DNA from 3 places in the Kocuria salsicia genome. Region 1 is predicted to be linked to each of the others. Evidence: predicted binding sites of a transcription regulator. Region 1 holds the regulator's gene; each other region holds the start of a gene.

Region 1 (4,665 bases):
CGAGTGGTACGAGGTCTCCAACTGGTCCCGGGACGCCCACGGGCGCAGCGCGCTGGAGAACCGCAGCGCGCACAACCTCGCCTACTGGCGCAACCAGGACTGGTGGGGCATCGGCCCCGGAGCGCACTCCCACAGCGACGGCGTGCGGTGGTGGAACCTCAAGCACCCCCTGCCCTACACGAACAAGGTCCGCCAGGGCGTCTCACCCGCGGCGGGCCGGGAGACGCTGGACGCGCAGACGCGCTACGTGGAGGACGTGATGCTCGGCATCCGGATCCGCGACGGTCTGGAGACCGCGCAGCTGCAGCCGGAGGGCCGGAAAGCGGTGGCCGGGCTGATCGCCGACGGCTGGCTGGACGGTGCTGCCGCAGTGCGGGGCACGGCCGTGCTCACGGACGCGGGACGGCTCATGGCCGACGCCGTGACGCGCCGGCTGCTCGACTGGTGAGCGGCCCGAGGCGAGTCGTGGGCGCGGGCGTCAGCCGCGGGACGTGGTGAGCCGGTCGTAGAGGTGTGTGTTGCCGCGATACTGGTGCGGCTCGCCGCGGTTGACCTTCACGCCCGCGACCACGGAGGCGATGGCCAGCCACAGCCAGGTCACGGCGGCGACCACGGAGAAGATCCAGCCGATCACGGGTACGAGAGAGAGCGCGATGCCTGCCAGCACCACGACACTCGGCAGCAGCGTGAAGTTCAGCGCCTCCCGGGACTCCTGCGCGGTGAACGGGCCGCGGTCCCCGAACACCCGGTGGATCACGTAGCTGGGCAGCGCGCCGACCACGCCGCCCAGGTGCGCGACGGTGGCCCACTGGCGGTCCTGGTTCACGTCCAGGGGCTGGGCCTCGGCGGGCACGGCCTCGAACGGGGTCTCACCCGCGGCGCGGGCGGCGGGGGCAGCGGGGGTGGGAGCAGCGTCAGTCACGGGTGGGTGTCCCTTTCAGGGGCGGTAGCCGAACCGGGGTGGATCGGAGTCCCGGTGCCCCCTATTCTACGGTGCGCTCCTGGAAACGGACCGGGGTGCGTCTGGAATCACGTGTGAGCCTGGATATGTCGGACGACGCCGCCGCGCCACCGGCAGCCCGGGGCCACCGCGCCAACCGCGTCGGCCGGGACAACGGGTCCCACACGGCACATCCGGCGCCCCACGTGCCAAAACCCCTCAGTAGCCGTCCGGTGCGGTGAGGAAGTCGATGAGCTCCTCGACCCGGCCCAGCAGTGCGGGCTCCAGGTCCGAGTAGCTGTCCACGCGGGCGAGGATCGCCTGCCACGCCCGCCCCACATCCTGGGGAGTGCGGTGGGGCATACCGAGGGCCTTGGCCATCCCGGTCTTCCAGTCCACACCGCGAGGGATCACGGGCCACGCGGGGATGCCCAGGGCTGCAGGCTTCACCGCCTGCCAAATGTCCACGTAGGGGTGGCCCAGGATCTGCACGTTGCCCCGCGCACCCGGCACAGACAGCGCCCGATCCGCGATCCGCGACTCCTTGGACCCGCTGACCAGGTGGTCCACGAGGATCCCGAGACGACGGCCCGGGCCGGGGTGGAACTCCGCGATGGCCGCGGGGAGGTCGTCGATGCCGTGCAGCGGCTCCACGACGATCCCCTCGACTGCGAGGTCGTGGCCCCAGACCTTCGCCACGAGCTCGGCGTCGTGGTAGCCCTCGACCCACACGCGGGACTCCTTGGCCACCGAGGCGCGCAGGTTCTCCACGGCCACCGAGCCGGAGCGCGTAATTCTGGGCCCGCTCGGGACACTGCGAGGTGCGGGCGGGGTGAGGCGGACGGGCTCGCCGTCAAGCAGGAAACCGGGACCGAGGGGGAAGGCCTTGACTCGGCCGTGGCGGTCCTCCAGGCCCACGACGCGCATGCCGCCCACGACCTCCACGCTCACCACGGCGCCCACCCACCCGCTCTCGACGTCCTCGAGCACCATGCCGGACTCCACGGGCAGCCCGCGGGCCGCGGGGGAGCGGCGCGAGACCTCGGGGCTGCCGAGGTCCTGCGGGCCCCAGCCCCAGCCGGATGTGTTCACGGGGGTGCTCCTCGCTCGCGGGTGACGAATCAGCCGCGAGCGTACCAAAGGACCGGTCCGCGGCAGGGCCACTAGACTCACGGAATTAGCACTGTGCCGATTCGAGTGCCAAAATTGGTCGCGGCCCGGTTCACCGGGTGCCGCACGGGCGCCCGAGGACATCCGCGAGCGGGAGGTGGGAGACATGGAGCATCCGCGCAGGGCGAAGATCCTGCAGGCCATCGTGGAGGACTACGTCCACTCCCGCGAGCCCGTGGGCTCCAAGGCGCTCGTGGAGCGCCACCGGCTGCCCGTCTCCTCCGCCACCGTGCGCAACGACATGGCCGCCCTCGAGGAGGACGGTCTCATTGTGGCACCCCACACCAGTTCAGGTCGGATCCCCACGGACCGCGGCTACCGGGTGTTCGTGGACCAGATCGCCGCGCTGCAGCCCCTCACGCCTGCGCAGCGCCGTGCCGTGCAGGTCTTCCTGGGCGGCGCCCACGACATCGACGATGCCATGGAGCGCACCGTGCGCCTGCTGGCCCAGCTGACCCACCAGGTGGCCGTCATCCAGTACCCGGTGCGCACCGGGATAACGGTGCGCCACGTGGAGCTCGTGGACGTCGGCGGAAACACGCTGCTCGTGGTGCTCATCCCCACGAGCGGCCGCGTGGTGCAGCGCACGGTTGCCCTCACCGCGCCCGTTGCCGAGGACGCCCTGCTCGAGCTGCGCGCCGCCGTCCTGGCGCGCGTGCTGGGTCAGGCACTGGAGACCGTGCCGGCCGCGGTCGCCGAGCTCCCCGAGACCGTGGAAGACCCGGTCCGCGAGGCCGCGCTCGCCGTCGCCGACACCGTGGCAGTGCTGGCCGCCGCCTCGGACGACCAGCGCCTCGTGAGGGCGGGCACCGCCAACCTCGCCCGCTTCAGCGGGGACTTCCCCCAGAGCATCTCCCCGGTGCTCGAGGCGCTTGAGGAACAAGTGACACTGCTGCGATTGTTGTCCGAGATGCAGCAGGACGAGCGCGGCGTCGCGGTACGGATCGGCTCCGAGCAGTACGACGACCCGCTGGCCGAGGCGGCCGTGGTGGCCACCGGCTACGGCCCGCAGGACGCCTCCAAGGTGGGCGTCGTGGGCCCCACGCGCATGGACTACCCCACCACCATGGCCTCCGTGCGTGCCGTGGCCCGCTACCTCTCCAAGAACCTCGGGGACTGACGCGCCACCCGGCGCCGCCCCGGCACAGACCACCGACCCAGAGACGAAAGCAGAAGCGACGACATCGTGAGCGATCACTACGAAACCCTCGGCGTGAGCCGTGACGCCAGCACCGAAGAGATCAAGCGCGCCTATCGCAAGAAGGCCCGCAAGCTGCACCCGGACGTGAACCCCTCGCCGGAGGCAGCCGAGGAGTTCAAGCGCGTCTCGCACGCCAACGACGTCCTGTCGGACCCGGACAAGCGCCGCGTGTACGACGCCACGGGCAACGAGAACGGCACGGACACCGGCTTCGGCGGAGGCTTCCCCGGCAGCGGGTTCGGCTTCTCGGACATCTTTGAGACGTTCTTCCAGGGCGCGGGCTCCGGCGGCCAGCGGGGCCCCCAGTCCCGCACGCGACAGGGCCAGGACGCCCTGATCAACGTGCGCATCTCCCTGAAGGACGCCGTTTTCGGAGTGGAGAAGGACATCACCGTCGACACCGCGGTCACGTGCCCCACGTGCGAGGGGACGTGCTGCCAGCCCGGCACGAGCCCCACCACGTGCACCATGTGCCACGGCTCCGGCCACATGCAGTACCAGCGGCAGTCCATCCTGGGCATGGTCACCACGCAGGCGCCCTGCTCGCAGTGCAACGGCTTCGGCACCGTGATCGAGCACCCGTGCCACGAGTGCTACGGCGAGGGCCGCGTGCGCGACCGCCGCCCCCTCACGGTGAAGATCCCCGCCGGCATCCAGTCCGGCAACCGGATCCGCCTGGGCGGTCAGGGCGAGGCCGGCACGGCCGGCGGACCCAACGGCGACCTCTTCGTGGAGCTGAAGGTGGACCCGGACCCCACGTTCGTGCGCGAGGGCGACGACCTGCACGCGCGGCTGCGGATCCCCATGACCGCCGCGGCACTCGGCACCACCGTGACGCTGGAAACTTTCGACGGCACGCGCAGCGTGGACGTGGTCCCCGGAACCCAGTCCGGTGCCACCATCACGCTGGACGACCTCGGCGTCACCCACCTGCGCGGCAAGGGTCGCGGGGACCTGCAGGTGCACTTCGAGGTCGAGACGCCTCGGGACCTCACCGGCGAGCAGCGTGAACTCGTGGAGCGGCTGGCGGAGCTGCGCGAGGAGCAGGCCCACGACGGCACCACCGTGAGCACCTCCCACTCCGGCGGGTTCTTCTCCCGGCTGCGGGACCGGTTCAACGACCTGTGACGAATCCCGTCTTCCACCGCGAGGACCTCACCGGGGCGCACCCCGGCGAGGTCCTCGACGTCGTCGGCCCCGAGGCCCGTCACGCCGTGACCGTTCGCCGGCTGCGCGCGGGCGCGTCCCTGGACCTCGTGGACGGCCGCGGCACCCGCGCGGTGTGCACGTTCGTCGCGGGGGAGAAGGACCGCATGAGCGTCACCGTGGACTCCGTGGCGCACGAGGAGCCGCC
Region 2 (4,665 bases), on a different contig from region 1:
TGGGCCTGATCGTCTCCGGCGGCGACATCGGGTACGTGGTCCCCAAGACCGGTCGCACGATCGGCCCGCTGTTCGACATGGTCGGTCTGAAGTCGGCCCTCGAGGTGGAGGGCTCCGACGACCACCAGGGTGACGACATCTCCGTCGAGGCCATCGCCAAGGCGAAGCCCGAACTGCTCATCGTGATGGACCGTGACGCGGCCATCAGCTCTTCGAAGGACGCTACCCCCGCGTCCGAGGTGATCGAGAAGTCCGAGGCACTCAAGGACGTCCCCGCTGTGAAGAACGGCAACGTCGTGTACCTGCCGGAGGACACCTACACGAACGAGGGCATCCAGACCTACACGGAGATCCTCAACGAGATCGCCGACAAGCTGGAGAGCCAGAAGAACTGACCGCACTCCGCCCAGGAATGTCGTCAACGGTGCCCCGCGGGAACGTCCTCGCGGGGCGCCGCCACGAGTGAGGAAAGCGCACAGGTGATGGTCTCCACGGCCCGACGCACGACCGCCGCCCCGGGGGCGCTGCGCGACTGGAAGTTCTGGTTGGCGCTGCTCGCGGTGGCGGGGCTGCTCGTTCTCTCGATTGTCACGGGGGTCGCGGACCTCGGCGACGGGGGCGGCGGCAGCCGTTTCCTCGCGCTGACCCGCATCCCGCGCACGATCGCCCTTGTCCTGGCCGGCGCGGCCATGGCCATGTCCGGACTGGTCATGCAGCTGCTGACCCAGAACCGGTTCGTGGAGCCCACGACCACGGGCACCACCGAGTGGGCCGGGCTGGGGCTGCTGGTCATGATGATCCTCTTCCCGGACGCGTCCCTGACCGTGCGCATGGTCGGTGCGATCATCGCCGCGTTCCTGGGCACCATGGTCTTCTTCGCGTTCCTGCGCAGAGTCACCCTGCGCTCGTCGCTGATCGTGCCGATCGTGGGCATCATGCTCGGTGCGGTGGTCGGGTCCATCTCCACCTACCTGGCGCTCGTCACGGACCGGCTGCAGAACCTGGGTGTCTGGTTCGCGGGCAGCTTCACCTCTGTGCTCAAGGGCCAGTACGAGGCGCTGTGGATCGTCGCCGTCGTGGCGGTGCTGGTGTTCATCACCGCAGACCGTCTCACCGTGGCCGGGCTCGGCGAGGACGTCGCCACCAACGTGGGTCTGAACTACAACCGGATCATCCTGGCGGGCACCGGGCTCGTGGCCGTGGCCACCGGCGTGGTCACCGTGGTCGTGGGCAACCTGCCGTTTTTGGGACTGATCGTCCCCAACGTCGTCTCCCTCTTCCGCGGCGACGACCTGCGCTCCAACCTCCCGTGGGTGTGCCTGCTGGGTGTTGGGCTGGTCACGGTGTGCGACCTGATCGGGCGCACGATCATCATGCCGTTCGAGGTGCCCGTCTCCCTGATCCTGGGGGTCGTGGGCGCCGCGGTGTTCATCGCCCTGCTGCTCCGGAGCCGCCGCCATGCCTGACACCGCCACGCACGACGCTGCGGTGCCCCCCGCACCGCACCACGACACCGCCCGCGAGGGCTTCGCGGCCTTCATCTCCCCGGCCCACCGGCGACGCTACTGGATCGCCCTGGTCTGCCTGCTGCTTGTGGGTCTGGCCTTCTGCCTCGGAATCCTCGCGTGGGACAACCCCCTGCCGTTCGGCACCAGGGGCTTCTGGCGCATCGCCGAGTCCCGTGCCACGAGCGTGGTGGTGATCGCGATCGTGGCGGTGAGCCAGGCCATGGCCACGGTGGCGTTCCAGACGGCCGCTAACAACCGGATCATCACACCGTCGATCATGGGGTTCGAGTCCCTCTACGTCCTGATCCAGACCTCCGTCGTCTACTTCCTGGGAGCCGTCGGCGTCACCGCGATCCAGGGCCTGCCGCAGTACGCGATGCAGGTGGGCCTCATGGTGCTCTTCGCGCTGGGACTCTACGGCTGGCTGCTCTCCGGTAAGTACGGCAACGTGCAGATCATGCTGCTGATCGGCATCGTGCTGGGCGGTGGCCTGGGCTCCGTTTCCACGTTCATGCAGCGGCTGCTCGCCCCGAGCGACTTCGACGTGCTCAGCGCGCGGCTGTTCGGCTCGGTGTCCAACGCGGACGCGAGCTACTTCCCGCTCGCCGTGCCCCTGTGCGCCCTCGCGACCGTGGCCCTGTACCTGCACTCGCGCAAGCTCAACATCCTGTCGCTGGGCAAGGACGTCACCACGAACCTCGGCCTGAAGCACCGCAGGGAACTGATGCTCACGCTGTTCTGGGTCTCCGTCCTGATGGCCGTCTCCACGTCCCTGATCGGGCCCATGACGTTCCTGGGCTTCCTGGTGGCGATCCTCGCCTACCAGTTCTCGGACACCTACGACCATCGGTACGTGTTCCCCATGGCCGTGCTGATCGGCTTCGCGGTGCTCGCGGGCGCCTATTTCCTGTTGAAGAACGTGTTCTACGCAGAGGGGGCGGTGTCCATCATCATCGAACTGCTGGGTGGCACCGTGTTCCTCGTGGTGATCCTGAGGAGGGGTCGGCTGTGATCCAGCTGGGCAAGCTGTTCAAGGACTACGGGTCCGGGACGTCCATCGGGCCGGTGGACCTCGAGATCCCGCCCGGGGGAGTCACCGCGCTGGTGGGGCCCAACGGGGCGGGCAAGTCCACGTTGCTGACGATGATGGGCCGGCTGCTGGGCCCGGATGCCGGGACCGTGGTGATCGGCGGTCACGACGTGACGACGACGCACCCTCGCAAACTGGCCACGGTGGTCTCCACGCTGCGTCAGGAGAACCACTTCACCGCGCGCCTCACGGTCCGCCAGCTGGTGGCGCTCGGCCGCTTCCCCTACACGCGGGGACGCATCAACCGGGAGGACGAGCGGATCATCTCCGAGTCCATCGAGTTCTTCGACCTCGGCTCCCTGCAGAACCGCTACCTCGACCAGCTCTCCGGTGGCCAGCGCCAGCGCGCCTACGTGGCCATGGTGCTGTGCCAGGAGACCGACTACCTGCTGCTCGACGAACCGCTCAACAATCTGGACATGCGCCACTCGGTGCACATGATGCACCACCTGCGTCGTGTAGCGGACGAGCTGGGGCGCACCGTGCTGATAGTGCTGCACGACGTCAACTTCGCGAGCCACTACTCGGACTGGATCTGCGCCGTGAAGGAGGGCAAGGTCGTGGAGTTCGGGACGCCCGAGGAGATCATGACGGACGAGACCCTCACCCGGGTCTTCGAGACCCCGGTGACGTGCCACGACGGGCCCAGCGGCAGGCTCGCGGTCTACTACTGAGACCCGTGCGCGCAACCGCGCGAGCGGCGGGGTCGGCCAGCTTTCAGCCCACAGGGGAGCGGCGCGGCGCCGCCTTGACCGGGCGCGGGCGGCCTCCCTACAGTGATTGTTGGCACTCTCGTAGTGAGGGTGCTAAAAGGCCAGGCGCTCAATCGGCACCGCGACGACGGTTGGCACGCCAACTGGCCTGTGGCGCTCGCCGTCGTGGGACCCCACGACACCGCGCGGGCGCACACCGTCTCACACGCCTAGAAGAAAGGGAGAGATCGTGTCGGTCTCCATCAAGCCCCTCGAGGATCGCATCGTGGTTCAGCCGCTGGCCGCTGAACAGACCACCGCTTCCGGTCTGGTCATCCCGGACACCGCCAAGGAGAAGCCCCAGGAGGGCACCGTCCTTGCCGTGGGCCCGGGCCGCGTGGACGACAAGGGAAACCGCATCCCCGTGGATGTCAAGGAGGGTGACCTGGTCATCTTCTCCAAGTACGGCGGAACCGAGGTCAAGTACAACGGCGAGGAGTACCTCGTGCTCCCGGCGCGCGACGTGCTGGCCGTCATCGAAAAGTAACCACCCCACGTCTTTCGAGCGCGGTGCCCGAGCTTCCGCCCGCACGGGCAGCGCGGGCACCGCGCCGTCATTTCCTCTCCCTCTTTCTCCCAAGGAGCACACATGCCCAAGCAGTTGGTGTTCAACGACACCGCTCGCAAAGCGCTCGAGGCAGGCGTCAACCGCCTCGCGGACACCGTCAAGGTCACCCTCGGCCCCCGTGGCCGCAACGTCGTCCTCGACAAGAAGTGGGGCGCGCCCACCATCACCAACGACGGCGTGACCATCGCCCGTGAGGTGGAGCTCGAGGACCCCTACGAGAACCTCGGCGCGCAGCTGGCCAAGGAGGTCGCCACCAAGACCAACGACGTCGCCGGCGACGGCACCACCACCGCTACCGTGCTGGCCCAGGCCATCGTCAAGGAGGGTCTGCGCAACGTGGCCGCCGGTGCCGCCCCGGGCGACATCAAGCGCGGGGTCGAGGCCGCGGTGGCCGCCGTGTCCGAGCGTCTGCTCGACAACGCCCGCCCAGTCGAGGGCAAGGACGTGGCCCACGTGGCGGCCATCTCCGCGCAGTCCGAGGAGATCGGCGAGCTGATCGCCCGCGCCTTCGAGACCGTGGGCACGGACGGCGTCATCACCATCGAGGACGGCTCCTCCACCGAGGTGGAGCTGGACGTCACCGAGGGCATGCAGTTCGACAAGGGCTACCTCTCGCCGTCCTTCATCACGGACCAGGAGCGCCAGGAAGCCGTCCTGGACGACACCTACGTACTGCTGTACCAGGGAAAGATCTCCGCCATCCAGGACCTCATGCCGGTGCTGGAGAAGGTGCTGCAGGCCAAGAAG
Region 3 (4,665 bases), on a different contig from region 1:
CGTGGGCGCCCTGGCGCTCGGCGAGACCGCGGTGGTGCTGCTGTTCCTGGCGCTCTCGCTGGTGGCCATGCACGAGTTCGCGGACCTGATGCCGCGAGGGGAACGGGACCAGCGGGTCATGGTGTGGATCATGGCCGTGCTCAGCCCCCTGCACTTCTGGTTCCTGTGGCAGCACTGGTACGGGATGTACGCCATCTTCATCCCCGTCTACGTGTTCCTGTTCCTGCCCGTGCTGCTGGCCCTGTCCGGGCGCACGGAGTCCTTCCTCCACAGGGCCGCGCTGAGCCAGTGGGGGCTCATGGTGTGCGTCTACGCGCTGAGCTACCTGCCCGCGGTGCTCCAGCTGCCCGTGGTGTTCCGGGACGGCAAGGCTGCGGCGGACGGCTCCCCGGTGGGATCCGGCGGGCCGGAGGCCGGGGCGCTGCTGCTGTTCCTGGTGGTCGTGGTGCAGGGCTCGGACGTGCTCCAGTACCTCTGGGGCAAGACTGTGGGGCGGCACAGGATCGCACCCACCGTGAGTCCCAACAAGACGTGGGAGGGGTTCGTCGGAGGGATCCTCTCGGCGACGGCGCTCGGTGCCGCCCTGTGGTGGCTCACCCCGTTCACCCCGTGGCAGGCCGCCGTGCTGGCTCTGCTCTCGTGCGTCCTCGGATTCGCGGGCGGCCTGGTGATGAGCAGCCTCAAGCGGGACCGCGGGATCAAGGACTTCGGCACGCTCATCCCCGGTCACGGCGGCATCCTGGACCGCATGGACTCCCTGATCTTCGCCGCCCCGGTGTTCTTCCACCTCACGAGGTTCTTCTTCGCCGGGTGAGGTGGGGCGCGGGCCGGGTCCCGGGCTGCGTCGTCGCGGGGGTCCTGCGTGCGGGGCACGACGACGCCGCTCCGTCCGTCCCTGCCGCGGCCGCACCTTCCGCGCTGCTACCGGCACCGTCCACTCGCGGCCCCCCGGGTACGACGACGGGCCCGCAGGATCTCTCCCGCGGGCCCGTTCGCCGTGGTCGCATGACCGTCATGACGGGACGCCGTCAGACCGTCATGATGTCGAACCGTGGTGCCGTCAGTTCTCGGAGTCCTTCTTCTCGTCGGACTTCTCGGACTTCCCGCCGTGCTCCAGCACCACGTTGTCCTGGTTCTGGCCGGTGGCCACCTGGATCTTGCGCGGCTGGGACTTGGGGGAGACGGGGATGCGCACCGTGAGCACGCCGTTGTCGTAGGCGGCGGTGATGTTCTCGGTGTCGATGCCCTGACCCAGGTTCAGCTGGCGCACGAAGGAGTGGTTGCGGCGTTCCCGCACGATCCACTTGGTGTCCTTCTCTGCGGAGGGCAGGCGGCGCTGAGCGCGGATGGTCAGCAGCTGGCCGTCCACGTCCACGTCCACGCTGGACGGGTCGATGCCCGGAAGGTCAGCCGCGAGGAAGTAGTCGGAACCCTGGCGGTAGAGGTCCATGGGCATCTGCTCCAGCCCGTTGCGGCTGGAGAGGACCTGGTTGGCGAAGTTCTGGACCTCGGAGAACGGATCGAAAGTAGCCATGATGTCTGCTCCTTGCATGCGTGGCGCCACCGTGAGGTGCCCCGCCGTCCTGTTCATCCCCTGGAAGTGGAGCCTTCACGTTTCTTGAGTCCCTGTGACTCAACTACTGAAAAGATAGCACTCACCCCAAGCGAGTGCCAAGACCCTGCGCAGCAAAGTTGAGCGGATTCAGCTCAAGGCGCACAAGTGCCCAGAGAACTCCGCAGGGGGACCCGAAAGGGTGGGGCGGGCGGCGTCGTCGTCCCTAGGATCGGAGGTGCCCACCATTCCGGCACGGACCCAGGAGGCAGCGGTGCCCAAGGCGAAGAAGAACGGCCACGCGATCCAGGACGAGATCCCGTCCACGCTGCGGCGCTCGGACGAGAAGGCGCAGGACACGTTCGCGCAGACCTACGACGCCGCGCAGGACGAGTACGACGACGACGCCCGGGCCGCCCGCACCGCGTGGGCCGCCGTGAAGCACACCCACGAGAAGGTCGGGGACCGCTGGGAGCCCAAGGAGGAGAACGGCCCCTCGGACGCGAGCGCGGAGAAGGGTGGGCTGAACTCCGAGGACACCGCCGGGGGAGTGGATGCGAACGCCACGAAGGAGCACCTCTACGGGATCGCTCAGGAGCTGGACGTCCAGGGGCGCTCGGAGATGAGCAAGGACGAGCTGGTGGCGGCCATCGAGAAGGCGAACGAGAAGAAGACGCGGGACGCGCGGTCCTGAGCCTCGCGCGCTCGGGGGGCGAGCGGCGTCGTCGTCACCGGCGCGGGACCCCGCGAATCTGAGGTGTAGAGATGACGGCCCAGCGGCACAGAATCCGGGTACTTCTACACCTCAGATGTCAGACCGGCCGCACCGGGGGACCGGCCGCGGCGCTAGAGCTGCCGCGCCAGGAACACCGAGGCCGTGGTGGCGTCGTGGAAGGACTCCACCGACTCGTAGCCGCGGTTGCGGAACATCGCGACGCCCTCGGTCATCTCCGGGTTGAGGGAGACCACGGCGGTGGTGGCACCGAAGGAGCGCGCCTTGTTCTCCAGGGCGCGCACCAGGGTGCGGGCGTGGCCCTGCCCGCGGTGCTCGGGGGTGACCCAGATCCGACGCAGCTCCACGCGCTCGTCGTCGATCCTGCGGACGGCCCCGCACGCGATCACGGAGCCGGTGACCAGGTCCGTCATGAGGAAGAAGTCGCCGTGCGGCGGGGTGACGTCCTCGGGGCGGGTGACCTCGGTGAGCTCCGGGTCGAAGCCGCCGTCGATCCTGTTGTCCAGCTCGCTGAAGTAGGAACTCAGGGCCTTGAGCGTGTGCTCACTGGCGGCCTGTCCCTCCACGATGCGAATCGGTGCGGTGGCATTCATCCCACCATGGTGGCACCTTGATGTGCTGTTCACCAGCGGCCCGCTCCTGTAGCTTTCGTTCGTGACCGAGACCCGCAGCCCCCAGAAACCGCGCCTGTCCGTGCTGGTGCCCACTCCGTTGCTGATCACCGAGATCACGGAGCCGGCGGCGTACCGCAACCGCAGCCCGCACGAGTCGGACGTGCACATGCACCCTGGCGGGCAGGGCCTGTGGGTGGCGCGCATGGCCAGCTCGCTCGGGGCGAACGTGTCCGTGAGCGGTCCGTTCGGCGGTGAGCTGGGCGCCCTGATCCGCTCGATGCTGGACGGGCTCGGCATGCAGGTCAACGCGGTGCGCTACGGCTACGGCAACGGCGGGTATGTCTACGACCTGCGCGGCGAGGATCGCGAGACCGTGGCCCACATGCCGCCGCCCGAGCTCTCCCGCCACGAGCTGGACGACCTCTACGGCACGGCGTTCGTGGATGCGCTGGCCTCGGACGTCCTCACCGTCACGGGAGCGGAGCCCGGGGACGTGGTGCCCGCGTCCTTCTTCGGCCGCCTCATCCGGGACACCCGGGATGCCGGAACCACGGTGGTCGCCGACGTCAGCGGTGCCCCGGCGCTCGCGGCCGTGGACGCGAAGGTGGACGTGCTCAAGATCAGCCACGAGGAGGTCCGGGACCTGGACCTGGGCTCGGATGACACCCCGGAGTCGCTGGTCGAGGCGGGCCGGATGCTCTTGGAGCGTGGCGCGGATGCCGTGGTCGTCTCCCGCGCGAAGGACCCTGCCCTGCTCGTGGAGAAGAACCGGGTGCGGGAGGTCTCCGCGCCGTCGATCACCCCACTCGACCACCGCGGCGCCGGGGACTCCATGACCGCGGGGATCTCGGTGGGGCTCGCCCGGGGCCTGGACCTGGTGGACGCCGTCGCGCTCGGGGCCTCCGCCGGGGCACTGAACGTGGCCCGCCGGGGTCTGGGAACGGGCAACCGCACGACCATCGAGAAGTTCGCCCGGCAGATCACCGTGCGCACCGTCTCCTGAGGCGTCGCGCCGGACCTGCCCGCACTGCCCCGTTCCGTCCGGTACCGCGTGCTCCCGTCCGCATCCACCCTGGCCCGCTCGCACGCCGCGTGCCACCATGGTGCCCATGCACATCCTGGTCACCAATGACGACGGCATCTCCTCCGCGGGACTTGCGGTTCTCGCGCAGGCAGCCCTGGACCGCGGGCACAGCGTCACGGTGGCCGCCCCGGCCGAGGAGTACTCGGGTGCCAGCGCCTCGCTGTCCGGCGAGGAGGTCGATGGCCGCATCGCCCTGGTGGAGGCCGCGCCGCCGAACATGCCCGACGGTGTGGAGTGCGTGGGTGTGAAGGCCGCCCCCGCTCTGATTGCCTTCCTGGCCTCCTACGGCGCGTTCGGCAAGCGCCCGGACATGGTGCTCTCCGGGGTGAACCTGGGGGCCAACACGGGCAAGGCCACGTTGCACTCGGGGACGGTGGGTGCGGTGCTGACGGCCGCGTCCCACGGCATCCCCGGGATCGCCGTCTCCATCACCTCGGGCGCCCCGCAGCACTGGGACACGGCCCTGCTGGTCACCCGCTTCGCGCTGGAGCACTGGGAGGACCGGCCTTTCGACGAGTGGATCCTCAACCTCAACGTCCCCGACGTGGCCCCCGGGCGATTGCGCGGTCTCAAGCCCGCCCACCTGGCGAGCTTCGGGGCGGTGCAGGCACAGATCGGCCGCGGGGACGAGAAGCACATCGCGGTCACCTACAGCGCGGAGACCGGCCCGGAGGAGCCAGAC

Evidence for each region. The regulator HrcA, encoded in region 1, represses chaperone genes, less so after heat shock. The targets are predictions, from matches to a motif close to TTNGCACTCGNNNNNNNCGAGTGCNAA.
Region 2: groES (co-chaperone GroES) is a predicted target of HrcA. The motif match lies at 3,382-3,408, and genes of this name have one in related genera.
Region 3: ABD264_RS08775 (Hsp20/alpha crystallin family protein) is a predicted target of HrcA. The motif match lies at 1,649-1,675, and genes of this name have one in related genera.

The regions. Positions count from the first base shown of each region.
Region 1 is NZ_BAAARF010000003.1:288,269-292,933, forward strand. Features, by position in the region: gene hemW (radical SAM family heme chaperone HemW) at 1-448, shown strand, start outside; gene ABD264_RS01350 (DUF4870 domain-containing protein) at 479-922, opposite strand; gene ABD264_RS01355 (DUF3097 family protein) at 1,160-2,032, opposite strand; gene hrcA (heat-inducible transcriptional repressor HrcA) at 2,217-3,230, shown strand; gene dnaJ (molecular chaperone DnaJ) at 3,297-4,439, shown strand; gene ABD264_RS01370 (16S rRNA (uracil(1498)-N(3))-methyltransferase) at 4,436-4,665, shown strand, end outside.
Region 2 is NZ_BAAARF010000004.1:63,029-67,693, reverse strand. Features, by position in the region: gene ABD264_RS04570 (siderophore ABC transporter substrate-binding protein) at 1-395, shown strand, start outside; gene ABD264_RS04565 (ABC transporter permease) at 483-1,466, shown strand; gene ABD264_RS04560 (iron chelate uptake ABC transporter family permease subunit) at 1,459-2,520, shown strand; gene ABD264_RS04555 (iron ABC transporter ATP-binding protein) at 2,517-3,272, shown strand; gene groES (co-chaperone GroES) at 3,541-3,837, shown strand; gene groL (chaperonin GroEL) at 3,940-4,665, shown strand, end outside.
Region 3 is NZ_BAAARF010000009.1:47,632-52,296, reverse strand. Features, by position in the region: gene ABD264_RS08780 (phosphatidate cytidylyltransferase) at 1-814, shown strand, start outside; gene ABD264_RS08775 (Hsp20/alpha crystallin family protein) at 1,061-1,534, opposite strand; gene ABD264_RS08770 (ChaB family protein) at 1,827-2,246, shown strand; gene ABD264_RS08765 (GNAT family N-acetyltransferase) at 2,399-2,878, opposite strand; gene ABD264_RS08760 (1-phosphofructokinase family hexose kinase) at 2,940-3,902, shown strand; gene surE (5'/3'-nucleotidase SurE) at 4,009-4,665, shown strand, end outside.